Constrictibacter sp. MBR-5: one gene and its partner. Each later gene encodes a partner of the first gene's protein in a complex. Links are inferred from orthologs where the notes say so. Each region holds a gene or a part of one and is shown on either strand. Other genes may lie near its edges. The genes, in order: ABIE65_RS01745 and accD.

Region 1 (7,858 bases):
GGGCTGCTGCTGATCGGCCTGTTCGCGTCGATCTACCACCCGGTCGGCATCGCGATGGTCGTGGACGGCCCGCCGGAGAGCGTCGGGCGCCGGCTGGGCGTCAACGGCGTCTACGGCAATCTGGGCGTGGCGGCGGCGGCGATCGTCGCCGGAGCCCTGGCGCAGTGGGTGCACTGGCGCGCCGCCTTCCTGGTGCCGGGCGCCGTGTCAATTCTGGTCGGCATCGGCTTCATCGTCTTCGTGCGCCGGGCGAACCTGCAGGTCCAGGCGGGGACGCGCGGCAAGGCGGGAGTCGGTTTCGTGCCCGGCTGGCAGCGCGCGCTGATCGTGCTGGCGCTGACGACGCTGTTCTCCGGCCTCGTGTTCAACGCGACGACCGTGTCGCTGCCCAAGGTGTTCGACGAGCGGCTGGCCGGGCTGGGCGCCTCGACCTTCGGCGTCGGCGTGCTGGCCTCGATCGTCTATGCGATCGCCGCCTTCACCCAGATCGCGGTCGGGCGGGCCATCGACCGATTCCCGGTGCGGCCGATCCTGGTCTGGCTGGCGGCCGCACTCGCCGTGGCGCTGCTGCTGGTGGCGCAGGCGGAGGGCTGGGCGATGTTCCTGGGCGCCTTGATCATCATGGCGCTGGTCTTCGGCCAGATCCCGATCGGCGATACCCTGGTCGCGCGCTACACGCCGAGCCCGTGGCGGGCGCGGGTCTACGCCGTGAAGTACGTCATCACGCTGGGCGTGGCGTCGCTGGCGGTGCCGTCGATCGCCATCCTGCACGGCTGGGGCAACGGCTTCTCGACGCTGTTCGTCGCGATGGCGATCTGCGCCGCGCTGGTCGCGGCGGCCGGGCTGGCACTGCCGTCGCCGCGACGTGCGGCGGCGGCGGCGCCCGCCGAGTAGGGGCGGGGGGCGCTAACCCCAGGGCCGCGCCTCGATCCGCAGTTTGCCCTTGAGGCCGGGCCGGGTCGTCTGCTCGATGGGGATCTCGAAGGTGAGGCCCGGCGCCTGCCCGGGCCCGCCGTCGAGCGGGCGGGTTTCGACAGCCCTGCCCGGTTTCCCCGGGTTGTTCTCCTGCGAGCCGTATTTGATGCGCCAGCCGCCGACCGCATCCTCGTCCGGGAACGCCTCGATCAGCGTCAGGTCGCGGTAGATGTAGCCGCCCTCGTAGTGGCGCTTCAGGAACAGCAGGCCGTCCACCTCGTAGTCGGGCACGAGGACCTTGAGGTCGAAGGCGAAGCTGACGGATTTGGAGGTCTTGACACTCTTGCGCGGGTCGAGGAACACCGAGAAGAGGTGCGGGCTCATGCTGCGGTCCGCCGCCCGCCGGGTGCCGGCCTCGCCGGGAAAGAGGTCGGCATAGCGCCGGAAGATGGCCGAGTTCTCGCGCGCCTCGCGCCGGGTCATCTGCCACTGGCAGCCGCGGATGCTGGCGACGACCTCGAACTGGTACGACGCCTCGATCTTCTGGCCCTTGTCCATCGCCTGCTGGACCTCGACCGGGAGCGTGATGTCGTCGACGTCCAGGAACCCGTCGATGCGCATCGCACCGAAGAGGAAGCGCGTGAGATTCTGGTACCCCTCCTCGGAATTGACGATGCCGTAGTGTCCGGAGTGGCTGCGGTGCACGAAGGCGCGCGGCGATCCGACGTCGGTGCCGCCGGCGCCGATCCCATGGGTCACGGCGTTCTCGATGCGTACGAGCCCGTCGCTGGCGTCGCCGACCGCCCAGGCCGAGACGCCGCCGACGGCGGTGTAGTCGCGCGGATTGGTGCCGATCAGGTTGAAGATGCGCTCCGGCGGGAAGTTCTCGACGACCGACACGTCGTCGCTCTTCTTCAGGCCGAGATACTTGGCCATCCGCTCGCGGTTGAAGTTGTTGACGTCGCCGAAGGAGAGCCAGCCCGGCACGTTGCGCACGAGGCGCATGTCGATGCCGTTGTGCGGCGTGGCGTAGGTGAAGAGCTTGTCGACCGCCGCGCGCGCTTCGGGCGATCCCAGCGTCTCGTTCTGCAGGAAGGCGCGGCAGACGAGGCCACCCATGGAATGGGCGACGAGATAGACGCGGAAATCCGCCGGGGTCACGCCGTTCTTCGGGTTGGCGCAGACCTTGTCGCGCAGGCGCAGGATCAGCTTGTCGAGACCGCGGGCGAAATGCTCGATCGGCGGCGTGCCGTCGCCGGTGCCGAAATCCTGGGAGGCTTCGTCGTAGTAGCGGTAGATGACGATGCTGCGATAGGGCACCGGCTTGTCGTGACGCTCGGCCGCCACGAGGTCGTCGCCCTCGACGAAGACGTCCTCGTATTTGTGGTCGCTCATCAGGCGGACGAGCGGCGATTCGAAGTAGAAGCGCTTCACATCGCCGGTCCAGGCGACCCGCGACTTCGTCGAGCCGATGTTGAAGCCCATGTAGGGATCGGCCACCGTTTCCTCGATCTCGCCCTGGGTGGCGGCGAACCCGCGGACATAGATGATCGGGTGGTAGGGATGCTGCGGGCTGTCGGGCATTGGACTCCCCCCTCGTGGAAGACGAGCAATGCCGCCGCGCCAAACCGCGGCGGCCATCGCCACGCGCGGAAGGGGCGTCGAGCGCGCCGTCGCTCCCGCGGTCCGTCAGCCTAACAGGTTCGCGTCCGCCATCCTGTGATCCGTATTACCACGCTCGCGACGCGGCGACCGGGAGGCGCCCGATCCGGCGGCACCTCCCGGATTGCGGGACGCGCTAGCTGCGCATCTTCGGCGTACCCTGGAGACGCGGGTCGATCATGCCCAGTTCTCCGTCGTCGCCCATGGCCGCGGGCGTCTCGACATACTCGATGGTGCCGCGGCCGTCGGGTGCCGGCCCCTGTGCCCAGCGGCCCGACCGGCTCTCGGTGCCCTCGGAGAAGTTCATGAACTTGTAGGACACGTCCTGAAGCTCGCGCTCCTGGGGAAAGCTGCTCGGGCAGGGGGTCGTTTCGAGACCGTCTTCCTCGAGTTCCCTGATGGCCGCCAGCCACTGGTTCTGGTGCATCGTGTCGCGCGCCAGCAGGAACGAGAGCATGTCGCGCACGCCACTGTCGCTGGTCATCTGGTAGAGCCGGGAGACCTGCAGCCTGCCCTGGGATTCGGCGGTGACGTTGAACCGGAAGTCCGCGAGCAGGTTGCCGCTGGCCACGGTGTAGCGGGAGGTCCAGGGATAGCCGACGCTGTCGGTCGGCGCGGCCCCCGAGCCGGTGACGATCACATGCTGCGGGTTGATCCCCGCGACGATCGCATCCTCGACATTGGCGCCACCCAGGACGGCGCCGATCACGGAATCCCGCGCGGCGTCCTCCTGCGCCTCGACCGGCGACGCCTCGAGCAGGCGCGCGATCATGGTCGCCAGCATTTCGACGTGACCGATCTCCTCCGTCCCGATATCCATGATCATGTCTTTGTACTTTGCCGGCGCACGGCAGTTCCAGCCCTGGAAGAGATAAGTCATCATCACGCTTATCTCGCCCCACTGTCCGCCGAGAACTTCCTGGAGCTGCTTGGCATAGACCGGATCGGGACGGTCCGGCTTTGCATTATATTGCAAACGGTTATGACGGATGAACATCCGTGCCTCCTCATCGTCCGGGTTTTGTTGATGCGGCTGCGCCTCACGCGCATCCGAGCAGCCGAACAAGGTCAGAGAGCGGTCGTTCCAGCCGATGCGAAAGATTCTCGAAATGGGTCTCTGCGCCCCGGCGGCATCACGTGCGGCCGCTTCGGTTGCAGGCACGCAGCGGCAAGCCGCGAATGGCCCCAGGGGCGTGCGCCCGTGGGGCCATCACGCTCCGGTGACACCGGGGCCGAAGCGTCAGGCCTTGACCGGGCGCGAGGCCGGGTGCCTTCGGGTGATGCTCGCGGTGCAGATTTCCACGAGGCCGACGAGCACGTGGGGCCAGACGATGACGTCCGCGAAACCGAACAGCCAGGGGGAGAAAAGCAGGAGCGCGCCGCCGCCGATATCCAGCCCCAGATGGACAGGCATCGGTATCAGGTGCACCGCGCCGAGTTCGTAGTCGGTGAACAGGCTGTAGGCGATGAGGATCGCCCCGAGCGCCATCGGCACCCATTGCGCGGGACCGCCGTCGGCGAAGCCGAAAAGATAGGGCGCGACGATGAGCAAAAGGCCGACCGCATAGTCGGCGAAGCCGTGTGTTCGCGTGCTGAGTGCCGCCATTGCGTCCTCCTGTTTCGCTGCCTCGCGCAACAGGATCGAACGGCATTCGTTCCGGGGAACCGGCGGAAAAAGCGCGCTGTCGGCGGCGCCCAATCGTTCGTCACAGGATCCTGGGGCCGTGCCGACGAAGCGCGCCGAGCCGAGCTTCGCGAGGAGATCAGGTCAGGCCGCTGCGCCCCATCGACAGGAATTTCTCGCGGCGCTCGCGGCGGAGTGCGTCGCCGTCGTGGCCGCGCAGGTCGTCGAGGGCGGTTTCCAGTGCGCGGCCCACGGTCTCGACCGTCTCCTTCGGGTGGCGGTGCGCGCCGCCGAGCGGCTCCTCGACCACCTGGTCGACGACGCCCAGGCGGGTGAGGTCCTGGGCCGTCAGCTTCAGCGCATCCGCCGCGTCCTTGGCGTTCTCGGCGCTGCGCCACAGGATCGACGCGCAGCCCTCGGGCGAGATGACCGAGTAGATCGAGTGTTCCAGCATCAGGACGCGGTTCGCCGTGGCGATGGCGACGGCGCCGCCCGATCCGCCTTCGCCGATGACGACGGAGACGAAGGGCACGCGCAGCTCCAGGCAGCGCGCGATGGCCCGGGCGATCGCCTCGGCCTGGCCGCGCTCTTCCGCCTGGACGCCCGGATAGGCGCCGGGCGTGTCGACGAAGCTGACCAGCGGCAGCGCGAACCGATCGGCGAGATCCATGAGCCGCTGCGCCTTGCGGTAGCCCTCGGGGTGGGCCATGCCGAAATTGCTGCGCATCCGGGTCTCGATGTCATGACCCTTCTCGTGCCCCATGACCACGACCGGGCGACCGTAGAGCCGGCCGAGGCCGCCGACCAGCGCCGCGTCCTCGCCGTACAGCCGGTCGCCGGCGAGGGGCGTGAACTCGTCGATCAGCGCCGACAGGTAGTCGCGCAGATGCGGGCGGTTCGGGTGGCGCGCCACCTGGACCTTCTGCCAGGGCGTCAGCTTCGCGTAGATCTGGCGGAGCTGGCGGTCGGCCTTCGCCTGGAGGTCGCCGACCTCCTTGTTGATGTTGATGTCGTCCGAATGGGACAGGTGCCGGAGCTCTTCGATCTTGGCTTCGAGCTCGATGATCGGCTTTTCGAAGTCGAGTGGGGTGAGCACCATCTCATTCCTGTCTGCGGCGCAAAGGCCGGCCCTGTCTGCGGCGCAAGGTGCCGGCCGGCGCCGGAAGAGCGGTCCTACATGACCTTGCGCGCCGGGCATGTCAACGGCGTCGGCCGGGCCTCAGTTCTTCCGGCGCTGCCCTGCCAGCGGGTGGGCGGCGATCGCCGTCCGCAGCCGTTCCGACTGGACGTGGGTGTAGATCTGGGTGGTGCCGATGTCGGCATGGCCGAGCATCTGCTGCACGCTGCGCAGGTCCGCGCCGTGGTCGAGCAGGTGCGTCGCGAAGGCATGGCGCAGCACGTGCGGCGAGATGCGCGCCGGATCGAGGCCCGCCTTCAGCGCCAACTCGTCGAGCAGCTGCCCCAGCCGGCGGCGCGTGACGTGGCCGGTGCCGCTGTGCGAGGGAAACAGCCACGGCGACGATTTCTGGCCGCGCAGGAAGTGGTCGCGGACGTCGCGATACGCCTCCAGCGCCGCGATCGACGCCTCGTTCAGGGGCGCGATGCGCTCCTTGTTGCCCTTGCCGCGGATGAGGAGCACGGGGGGGATGCGCGCGCCTGCCAGCGAGGCCGGGAGGGCGACCAGTTCCGAGACGCGCAGGCCGGCGCCGTAGAGCAGTTCGACGAACGCGACCAGTCGCACGCCCTCGGGCCCCGGCTTCGCGCGGGCCGCTTCCGACAGGGCATCGAGGTCGGATTCGGCGATGATCTTCGGCAGGCTGCGGCCCTGGCGCGGGCTGTCGAGCGGGGCGCAGGGGTCGTCGCCGCGCATGCCCTCGACATAGAGGAAGCGGAAGAACTGGCGCAGCGCGGAGAGCCGCCGCGCGGCGGTGCGCGGCGACAGGCCGGCGCCGTCGAGGGACGCCATGTAGGCGCGGACGGCGTCGGTGGGCGCGTCCTCGGGGCGAACCCCGCGGCGCCCGGCGAAGGCGCCGAAGTCGGCGAGGTCCCGCCGATATGCGGCGAGGGTGTTCGCTGCGGCCCCCCGTTCCGCCGCGAGCATTTCCAGGAAGGCCTCGCCGCGCCCGGTCAATGCGGCGGCCGGGCCGGGTGGGCGGCCGCGCCTGGGGAGTCCGCGGGGGGCGGCTTTGCCCTCGGCCATCGACTCAGATCCCGAGGCCGAGTGCCGCGTCGACGGCGAAGCTGCGGGCATGGCTGCCGAAGCCGGCGGTCCGCAGCGCACTGACGATGGCGTGCAGCCGCGCGGATTCCGGTGTCCGCTCGGGATTGGCCTTTGTCGCGACGGCGGCGCGCAGCAGCGTCTCGCCCCTGCGGCGTTTCTCGGCGGCGGCGCGGAGGTCGCGCAGGGCGGGCACCGCCTGTCCGCGTTGCGGCGTCGCGGCCGGCAGCAGCGACCAGGCCTGGGCCGGGACCCGCGTGTCGAGCGCCTCCAGAAGGGCGAGGAAGGCTGCGGCACGCTCCGCCGCCCGTGCCGCGTCCGATTCCAGCTGCTGGTCCCACCAGGTGCGGAACAGCTGGTCGGACCAAGCCGTGTCGGGGGCGGCCAGCATCATCAGCGGCCACACCTCTGCGGCACCCTTTGCGGCAAGGGGATTGCCGGGCGCCTCGCGCAGGGCGATCTGGAACCACTCGGCGGCGACGGCGGGCTCATCGGCGGAGACGGCGGCGCGAACCGCCTGGGGCGCGAAGAAAGAGAGATGCGCCGCGGGCCGGAGGTCGCGCATCAGCGGCATCGAGATCTCGGCGACGGGCCGCAGCACCCCGTTCCGCGCCGCCGCGTCGAAAAGCTGCTTCAGCGCACCGGCGCGCGGTACGCGCTCCGTGGCGGTGCGGGCGGAGCGGAACAGCGCTGCGCGCTCCGCCGCCGTCTCGGCCGAGATACCCTCGGCGCCGGGACGGGCGGCCGGCGTCCAACTCGTGCCGCCCTGCAGATAGAGTCTTCCGAGGATCGCCGGGTCGAGCGCGTTCGCCGCCACCGCCTGTTCGGCGGCGGTCAGCCGCACGGCCAGATCTATCTCGTCCGACTGGGCGACGGCGCGGAGCAGGGCGGGCTTGGCACCCTCCGCGGCATCGGGCGGCAGCGGCAGCTTCGCGGCCTTTAGCATCGCGAACTGGAGCGGCGTGATGGAGGGGAGCGTCGAGATTTTCGCCTTGTCGAAGCCGAGCAGCGTGTCCATCAGGGCGAAATAGGCGGGATCGCGGTGCCCCCGGTCGCGCAGCAGGTCCGTGGCCAGCGCCGCCTGATCGCGCCGGTCCTCACGGACCTGGCAGAAGGAGACCAGCTTCTGCCAGTAGGCGTCGGTGCTCTTCGCGATCGCTTCGGCGCCGGTGGCGCAGGCCGAATCGAGATCGCCCCGGAGAAGGTCGAGGTCCGCGCTGAGCCGCGACAGGTCCTCCGTCCGCTCCTTCGCCGGGATGGCGTCGGCGCGGACGGACGCGCCGTCGAGGTCGCCCAGGGTGGCCAGCGCGGCGACGCTGAGGACCGGAATGTCCGGTGTCGGCGCCGGTCCACGCGGCGGCACCGCCTCGGTCAGCAGCGCCCGTCGGACCAGCAGGTTCAGCGTCGGCGCATCGATCCGCGGCGGCAGGTCGGCGATC
Region 2 (8,079 bases), on another replicon or contig:
TCCGCAGACGCCCAATCGGGTCGCCACCCCGTTCGCCAAGGACAAGGCGGGGAAATATGGCGGCCGGATCTACATGCTCATGGGCTCGGCGAAGGACATCCGCCAAGTCTATGTCTACGGCTACGCGCGGCTGGTCGGGTACGACAGGGACCTGCAGATCGTCCCCGACATCCTCGAGTCGGTCGACAGCGAGGACGACCGCGTCTTCACGCTCCGCCTGAGGAAGGGCCATCGCTGGTCGGACGGCCGGCCCTTCACCAGCGACGACTTCCGCTACTGGTGGGAGGACGTCGCCAACAATCCCGACCTCAGCCCCAGCGGCCCGCCGGTCGACCTGCTGGTCGACGGAGCCGCGCCCACCGTGACCTTTCCGGACGCGACCACCGTCCGCTACGCGTGGAAGTCTCCCAATCCGGCCTTCCTGCCGGCGCTCGCCGGCGCGTCGCCGACGATCATTTATGCGCCTGCGCACTATCTGAAGCCGTTCCACCAGCGCTACGCCGACCCGGCGGAACTGGCGGCCCGGGTCGAGGCGGCGCGTCAGCGCAACTGGCAGTCGCTGCACAACAAGGTCGACAATCTCTACCGCATGGAGAACCCCGACCTGCCGACCCTGCAGCCCTGGATGAACACGACGCCGGCGCCGGCGCAGCGCTTCGTCTTCGTACGCAACCCGTACTTCCATCGCGCCGATGCCGACGGACGCCAGCTGCCCTATGTCGATGAGGTCATCGTCAACGTCGCGGCGCCGGACCTGATCTCCGCGAAGAGCGCCGCCGGCGACACCGACCTCCAGGGCCGCTATCTCCGCTTCAGCGACGTGCCGTTCCTGAAGCAGAACGAGAAGCAGCAGAATTACGAGGTCCGCCTCTGGCGTACGGGCAAGGGCTCGCACATCGCCCTCTACCCGAACCTGAACATCGAAGACCCCGTCTGGCGCCAGGTCTTCCGCGACGTCCGTTTCCGGCGAGCGCTCTCGCTGGCGCTCAACCGGCAGGAGGTCAACAAGGTCCTCTTCTACGGGCTCGCCCTCCCCGGCAACAACACGCTGCTGCCGGAGAGCCCGCTGGCGAGCGACGACCTCCGCAATCGCTGGGCGATCTTCGACCTGGCGAAGGCGAACGCCCTGCTCGACGAGATGGGGCTGAAGCGCGGGCCCGACGGCATCCGTCGCCTGCCCGACGGACGGGCGCTGGAGATCATCGTCGAGACGGCGGGCGAGAGCAGCGAAGAGACCGACGTCCTGCAGCTCGTCCACGACAGCTGGCTGAAGGCCGGCATCAAGCTGTTCAGCCGCCCGCTGCAGCGGGAGGTCCTGCGGAACCGCATCTTCGCCGGCAGCACCCAGATGTCCGTCTGGTCGGGGTTGGAAAACGGTCTCGCGACGGCTGCCATGTCCCCGGCGGAGCTGGCGCCGACCAGCCAGCAGCAGCTGCAATGGCCGAAATGGGGCCAGCATCACGAGGCGGCCGGCAATGCCGGCGAGCCGATCGACATGCCCCAGGCGCGCGAACTGATGGACCTCTACAAGTCATGGCGCAACGCCGGCTCGATGGCGGAGAAGGAGAAGATCTGGCGCCGGATGCTGGAGATCCACGCGGATCAGGTGTTCAACATCGGCATCGTCAGCGGCATTCTGCAGCCGATCGTCGTCTCCAACCGCCTGAAGAACGTGCCCGAGAAGGGCTTCTGGAATTGGGATCCCGGTGCGCATTTCGGCATCTATCGGCCGGATACGTTCTGGCTGACCGGCTCGCGCGACCGCTGAGCCGCACACGATGGTCACCTACATCGCCCGCCGCCTGCTGATCATGATTCCGACGCTGATCGCGATCAGCATCATTGTCTTCATCATCATCCAGCTGCCGCCGGGCGACTATCTCTCGACGCAGATCGCCGAGATGCAGGCCCGCGGCGAAGCCGTCGACCAGGGCAAGATCGAGTTCCTGCGCGCCCAGTACGGCCTCGACCGGCCGATGCACGAACAGTATCTCGTCTGGGTCTGGGGCCTCCTGCACGGCGACCTCGGCTATTCCTTCGAGTACAACCTGCCCGTGGCGGACGTCGTCGGCGAGCGCCTGTTCCTCACCTTCGTCGTCTCCTTCTCGACCATCCTCTTCACCTGGGCCGTGTCGTTCCCCATCGGCGTCTACTCGGCTACGCACCAGTACAGCTGGACCGACCACGGCCTCACCTTCCTTGGCTTCCTGGGCTTGGCGACGCCGAACTTCCTGCTGGCGCTCGTCCTGCTCTATCTCGGCAACGTCTGGTTCGGCGCGTCGATCGGCGGCCTGATGGACGAGCAGTATATCGGCCAGCCGATGAGCATGGCGAAGTTCGGGTCGATCCTCGGTCATCTCTGGATCCCGGTGATCGTCATCGGCACGTCGGGCACGGCCGCCATGATCCGGCGCCTGCGCGCCAACCTGCTGGACGAACTGCACAAGCAGTATGTCGCCACGGCGAAGGCCAAGGGCCTGCCGCCCTTCCGCGCGCTGGTGAAGTACCCGCTGCGCATGGCGCTCAACCCGTTCATCGCCGACATCGGCAACCTGCTCCCCCAGGTCATCTCGGGCGCGGCGATCGTCTCGGTCGTGCTGTCGCTGCCCACGACCGGGCCGATGCTGCTGTCGGCGCTGCGCAGCCAGGACATGTATCTGGCCGGATCCTTCCTGATGTTCCTGGCGATGCTGACCGTGGTCGGCGTGCTGCTGTCCGACCTGGCCCTGGCGATGCTCGACCCACGCATCCGCCTCGGCGGCTCGGCGGAGCGCTAGCATGGCCACCGAACCCGTCGATCGCCTGCCCCACTTCGTATCGGACGCGCCGTTCGATCCGTATTCCGTCGAGAAGCTGACGCCGGAGCAGGAGCGCTACTACCACGCCACCCAGTGGCAGCTGATGTGGTGGAAGCTGCGACGCCACAAGCTCGCGGTCTTCTCCGGCATCGTCCTTCTGCTGCTCTACGGTTCGATCCTGGTCACGGAAGTTCTCGCGCCGTACAACCAGGAGAGCCGCGACATCGATCATATCTACGCCCCGCCGCAGCAGGTGCACCTGTTCCACGAGGGCAGCTTCGTGGGTCCGTTCGTCTACGGCTACCGCAGCACCCTCGACATGACGACCATGCAGCGCGTCTATGTCGAGGACGAGAGCAGCGTCCAGCCGATCCGCTTCTTCTGCAGCGGCGATCCCTACTTCTTCTGGGGCGTCATACCCTCCCGCTTCCACCTCTTCTGCCCGGCGGAGAACGGCACGCTGTTCCTCCTCGGCACCGACCGCCTGGGCCGCGACATGCTTTCGCGGATCATCTACGGCACCCGGATCTCGCTGACCGTCGGGCTGATCGGCATCACCATCTCGTTCGCGCTCGGCATCGTCATCGGCGGGCTCGCCGGCTATTACGGCGGCTGGGTCGACAGCCTGACCCAGCGGTCGATCGAGGTGATCCGGTCCTTCCCGGAACTGCCGCTCTGGATGGCGCTTTCCGCAGCGTTGCCAGTGACATGGAGCCCGATCCTCATCTATTTCGGCATCACGATCATCCTCGGGCTGCTCGACTGGACGGGTCTGGCGCGTGCCGTGCGCTCGAAATTCCTGGCACTGCGCGAGGAGGATTTCACGATGGCGGCGACGCTGATGGGCGCCAGCCCGGCGCGCGTCATCGGCCGCCACATGCTGCCCAGCTTCGCCAGCCACTTGATCGCGTCGGCGACCCTCTCGATCCCCGGCATGATACTGGGCGAGACGGCCCTGTCCTTCCTCGGCCTCGGCCTGCGCCCGCCGATCACCAGCTGGGGCGTCCTGCTCACCGAGGCGCAGAACATCAACGCCGTCGTCCTCTATCCCTGGCTGCTGCTGCCCACCGTGCCGGTCATCATCACGGTCCTCGCCTTCAACTTCCTCGGCGACGGCCTGCGCGACGCGGCGGATCCATACAGGTAGGCGAACCGGGACCTTTCCCGGTTGGAATGGCCGGGCCGCAGGGCTATCTTCCGCCACCACGCAAGCCAAGGCCCGCGCCATGAGTCCCGAGCCCAATACCTACCGTGCCGGTCCCGACGAGCGCGGCCATTTCGGCATTTTCGGCGGTCGCTACGTCGCCGAGACGCTGATGCCGCTGGTCCTGGAGGTCGAGCAGGCCTATCGCGCCGCCCAGGCCGACCCGACGTTCCGGGCCGAGCTCGACTACTATCTGAAGCACTATGTCGGCCGGCCGAGCCCGCTCTACTACGCGCAGCGCCTGACCGAGCACCTCGGCGGTGCCAAGGTCTACTTCAAGCGCGATGAGCTGAACCACACCGGCGCGCACAAGATCAACAACGTGCTCGGCCAGATCCTGCTGGCCCGGCGCATGGGCAAGCCGCGGATCATCGCCGAGACCGGCGCCGGCCAGCACGGCGTCGCCACCGCCACCGTCTGCGCCCTCTTCGGCCTGCCCTGCGTCATCTACATGGGCGCCGTCGACGTCGAGCGGCAGGCGCCGAACGTGTTCCGCATGCGTCTCCTGGGCGCAGAGGTGAAGGCGGTCGAGTCCGGCTCGCGCACCCTCAAGGACGCGATGAACGACGCGCTGCGCGACTGGGTCGCCAACGTCGAGAACACCTACTACTGCATCGGCACCGCCGCCGGACCGCATCCGTATCCGGAGATGGTCCGCGACTTCCAGTGCGTGATCGGCGACGAGGTGCGCTGGCAGATGGCGGAGGCGGAAGGGCGCCTGCCCGACAGTCTGGTCGCCTGCATCGGCGGCGGCTCGAACGCCATCGGTCTGTTCCACCCCTTCCTCGACGATCCCTCGGTAGAGATCTTCGGCGTCGAGGCCGCCGGCGACGGCGTCGACACGCCCCGGCACGCCGCGTCGCTGGCCGGCGGGCGCGCCGGCGTACTGCACGGCAACCGCACCTACCTGCTGCAGGACGGTGACGGCCAGATCGCCGAGGCGCACTCCATCTCCGCCGGCCTGGACTATCCGGGCATCGGGCCCGAGCATGCCTGGCTGCACGAGAGCGGGCGCGTGAAATACGTGTCCGCGACCGACAACGACGCGCTCGAGGCGTTCAAGCTCTGCGCGAAGCTGGAGGGCATCCTCCCGGCACTCGAGCCGGCGCACGCGCTGGCGCATGTCATGCGCATGGCGCCGACCCTGCCGAAGGATCACCTGCTGGTCATGAACCTGTGCGGCCGCGGCGACAAGGACGTGTTCAGCGTCGCCCGCTCGTTCGGAGTGGAACTGTGAGCGCCGCAGCCTCCCAGGGTCGCATCGAGCGCCGCTTCGCCGCCCTGCGCGCCGAAGGCCGCGGCGGCCTCGTCACCTATGTCAGCGCCGGCGACCCCGACTACGGCACGTCGCTCGAACTGGTGCGCGGACTGCCCGGCGCCGGTGCCGACGTCATCGAACTGGGCGTGCCCTTCACCGATCCGGCCGCCGACGGCCCCGCCATCCAGGCCGCCGGCCTGCGCGCGCTGAAGGGCGGCATGACGCTGAAGCGCACCCTCGACATGGTGCGCGCCTTCCGCGAGACCGACGGCGAAACGCCGATCATCCTGATGGGCTACTACAACCCCATCCACAATCACGGCGCCGAGCGCTTCGCGCGCGATGCGGCCGAAGCCGGCGTCGACGGCCTGATCACCGTCGACCTGCCGCCCGAGGAGGAGGACGAGCTGCGCCTCCCGGCCGAGGCCGCCGGCCTGCGCCTCATCCGCCTGATCGCGCCGACGACGCCCGATGCGCGCCTGCCCTACGTGCTGGAGCATGCCGGCGGCTTCATCTACTACGTCTCGATCACCGGCATCACCGGCACGCGCGAGGCCGATGCCTCCGCCGTCGGCGAAGCCATGCAGCGCCTCAAGCGGGCCACGGACCTGCCGGTGGCCGTCGGCTTCGGCATCAATAGGCCGGATCAGGCTGCGGCCGTGGCCCGCGTCGCCGATGCCTCCGTCGTCGGCTCGGCGATCGTCCGACGCATCGCGGCGAACCTCGACCCGCACGGCAAGGCCAAGCCGGAACTCGTCGAGGACGTCCTCGGCCTGGTCCGCGACCTCGCCAGCGGCGTCCGCGGCGCCCGAGAGTAAAGAAGCGCAGATGAAGAAGACCGCATGAACTGGCTGACCAACTTCGTCCCGCCCAAGCTGCGCCAGCTCGTTGTCCGCGACACGCCGGAGAATCTCTGGCTGCAGTGCCCGAACTGCTCGCAGATGCTGTTCCATCGCGATCTGGAGAAGGCGCACAAGGTCTGCACCCACTGCGGCCACCACATGCGCCTCGGTGCCAAGGAGCGGCTGGCGCTGATGTTCGACGACGGCGCCTACACCCTCGCCGACCTGCCGCCCGTCCAGTCCGATCCGCTGCGCTTCCGCGACCAGAAGCGCTATGTCGACCGGATGAAGGACGCCCAGAGCAAGACCGGCCTGCAGGACGCGGTGCTGGTGGCGGAGGGCACGATCGGCGGCATGCCGGCCGTCGCCGCCGCCTTCGCCTTCGAGTTCATGGGCGGCTCGATGGGCATCGCCGTGGGCGACGCCATCCTGCGTGCGGCGCGGCTTGCGGTGGAGAAGCGCGCGGCCCTCATCGCCATCCCGGCGTCCGGCGGCGCGCGCATGCAGGAAGGCATCCTGTCGCTGATGCAGATGCCGCGCACCACGGTCGCCGTGGCCGAGGTGCGCGAGGCGGGGCTGCCCTACATCGTGGTGATGACCGATCCGACGACCGGCGGCGTCAGCGCCTCCTTCGCCATGCTCGGCGACATCGCGATCTCCGAGCCGGGGGCCGCGATCGGCTTCGCCGGCCAGCGGGTCATCCGCGAGACGATCCGCGAGACCCTGCCCGAAGGGTTCCAGCGCGCGGAGTATCTTTTCGCGCACGGCATGCTCGACATGGTCGTCCATCGCCATGAGATGCGCGAGACGCTCGGCCGCATCCTCGGCATGCTGATGCACCGTGTCGAGGCGGAAGACCCGATCGCCGACGAACTGTCGACAGTCCTGCCTGACGAGGACGTGCAGGCGCCATCGATTCCTGCGGGCGCCGACGCGGCGGCGAAGCAGGAGTGACGACCCGCGTGGAGGTGTAGGAATGAGCGCCAGCGGCGCCGTTCTGGCGCGGCTGACGCGCCTCCATCCCAAGCTGATCGACCTGTCGCTCGGCCGCATGGAGCGCCTGCTCGAACGGCTCGGCAACCCCGAGCGGCGCCTGCCGCCGGTGATCCACGTCGCCGGCACCAACGGCAAGGGCTCCGTCACCGCCTACCTCGCCGCCATCGCCGAGGCGGCCGGCCTCGCCGCCCACGTCTACACCTCGCCGCATCTGGTGCGCTTCAACGAGCGCATCCGCGTGGCCGGCCGCGAACTGTCCGACGACGCGCTGGTCGAGGTCCTGGAGGCCTGCGAACGGGCCAACGGCGACGACCCGATAACCTTCTTCGAGGTGACCACCGCCGCGGCCTTCCTCGCCTTCGCCCAGGCGCCCGCCGACCTCTGCATCCTGGAGGTCGGCCTCGGCGGCCGGCTCGACGCGACCAACGTGATCGCCCGGCCCGCCGTCACGGCGATCACGCCGGTCTCGATCGATCACGTCCAGTATCTCGGCGACACGCTCACCGCCATCGCCGGGGAGAAGGCCGGCATCCTCAAGCCGGGCGTGCCGGCCGTCGTCGGCCTGCAGCAGCCGGAGGCGCTCGCCGCCATCGAGCGCCGTGCGGCCGAGATCGGCGCACCTCTCCATCGCGCCAGCGTCGAATGGCACTGCACGCGGACCGCCGACGGCTTCGACTGGAAGGACGGCGCGACCAGCCTCTCCCTGCCCCGCCCTGCCCTCGCCGGCGAGCATCAGGTCGACAACGCCGCCCTGGCCGTCGCCTGCATCCGGCACCTCGCCGTCCCCCGGATCACAGAGGCCGCGCTGGCCCAAGGCATCCGCGACGCCCGCTGGCCGGCGCGCCTGCAGCGGCTGCGCACCGGTCCCCTGGTGGCGATGCTGCCGCCCGGCTGGGAACTATGGCTCGACGGCGGCCACAACCCCGCCGCCGGCGCGATGATCGCGCAGTACGCGGCCACCGCCTGGACCGACATGCCGAC

Evidence for each region.
Region 2: the proteins of ABIE65_RS01745 (region 1) and accD are in contact, whole or in part, in a solved structure (PDB 8UXZ), measured with the Escherichia coli proteins. The link is inferred for Constrictibacter sp. MBR-5 from one-to-one orthologs.

What each region holds. Positions count from the first base shown.
Region 1 is NZ_JBEPTK010000001.1:371,704-379,561, reverse strand. Bases 3,321-6,096 are described here. They hold ABIE65_RS01745 (acetyl-CoA carboxylase carboxyltransferase subunit alpha), read right to left. Parts: upstream 5,301-6,096; coding sequence 4,341-5,300; downstream 3,321-4,340. Other genes in these bases: ABIE65_RS01740 (site-specific tyrosine recombinase XerD), read right to left, coding at 5,421-6,096; ABIE65_RS01750 (SPW repeat domain-containing protein), read right to left, coding at 3,818-4,183; ABIE65_RS01755 (manganese catalase), read right to left, coding at 3,321-3,574. Also shown: ABIE65_RS01765 (MFS transporter), read left to right, coding at 1-894; ABIE65_RS01760 (PGAP1-like alpha/beta domain-containing protein), read right to left, coding at 907-2,499; more of ABIE65_RS01755, read right to left, coding at 2,714-3,320; more of ABIE65_RS01740, read right to left, coding at 6,097-6,401; ABIE65_RS01735 (hypothetical protein), read right to left, coding at 6,406-7,858. UniProt on the Escherichia coli protein: Component of the acetyl coenzyme A carboxylase (ACC) complex. First, biotin carboxylase catalyzes the carboxylation of biotin on its carrier protein (BCCP) and then the CO(2) group is transferred by the carboxyltransferase to acetyl-CoA to form malonyl-CoA.
Region 2 is NZ_JBEPTK010000006.1:54,180-62,258, forward strand. What follows is about bases 5,083-8,079. They hold accD (acetyl-CoA carboxylase, carboxyltransferase subunit beta), read left to right. Parts: upstream 5,083-6,102; coding sequence 6,103-7,056; downstream 7,057-8,079. Other genes in these bases: trpB (tryptophan synthase subunit beta), read left to right, coding at 5,083-5,239; trpA (tryptophan synthase subunit alpha), read left to right, coding at 5,236-6,078; ABIE65_RS14280 (bifunctional folylpolyglutamate synthase/dihydrofolate synthase), read left to right, coding at 7,079-8,079. In the rest of the region: ABIE65_RS14250 (ABC transporter substrate-binding protein), read left to right, coding at 1-1,768; ABIE65_RS14255 (ABC transporter permease), read left to right, coding at 1,779-2,777; ABIE65_RS14260 (ABC transporter permease), read left to right, coding at 2,779-3,945; more of trpB, read left to right, coding at 4,025-5,082.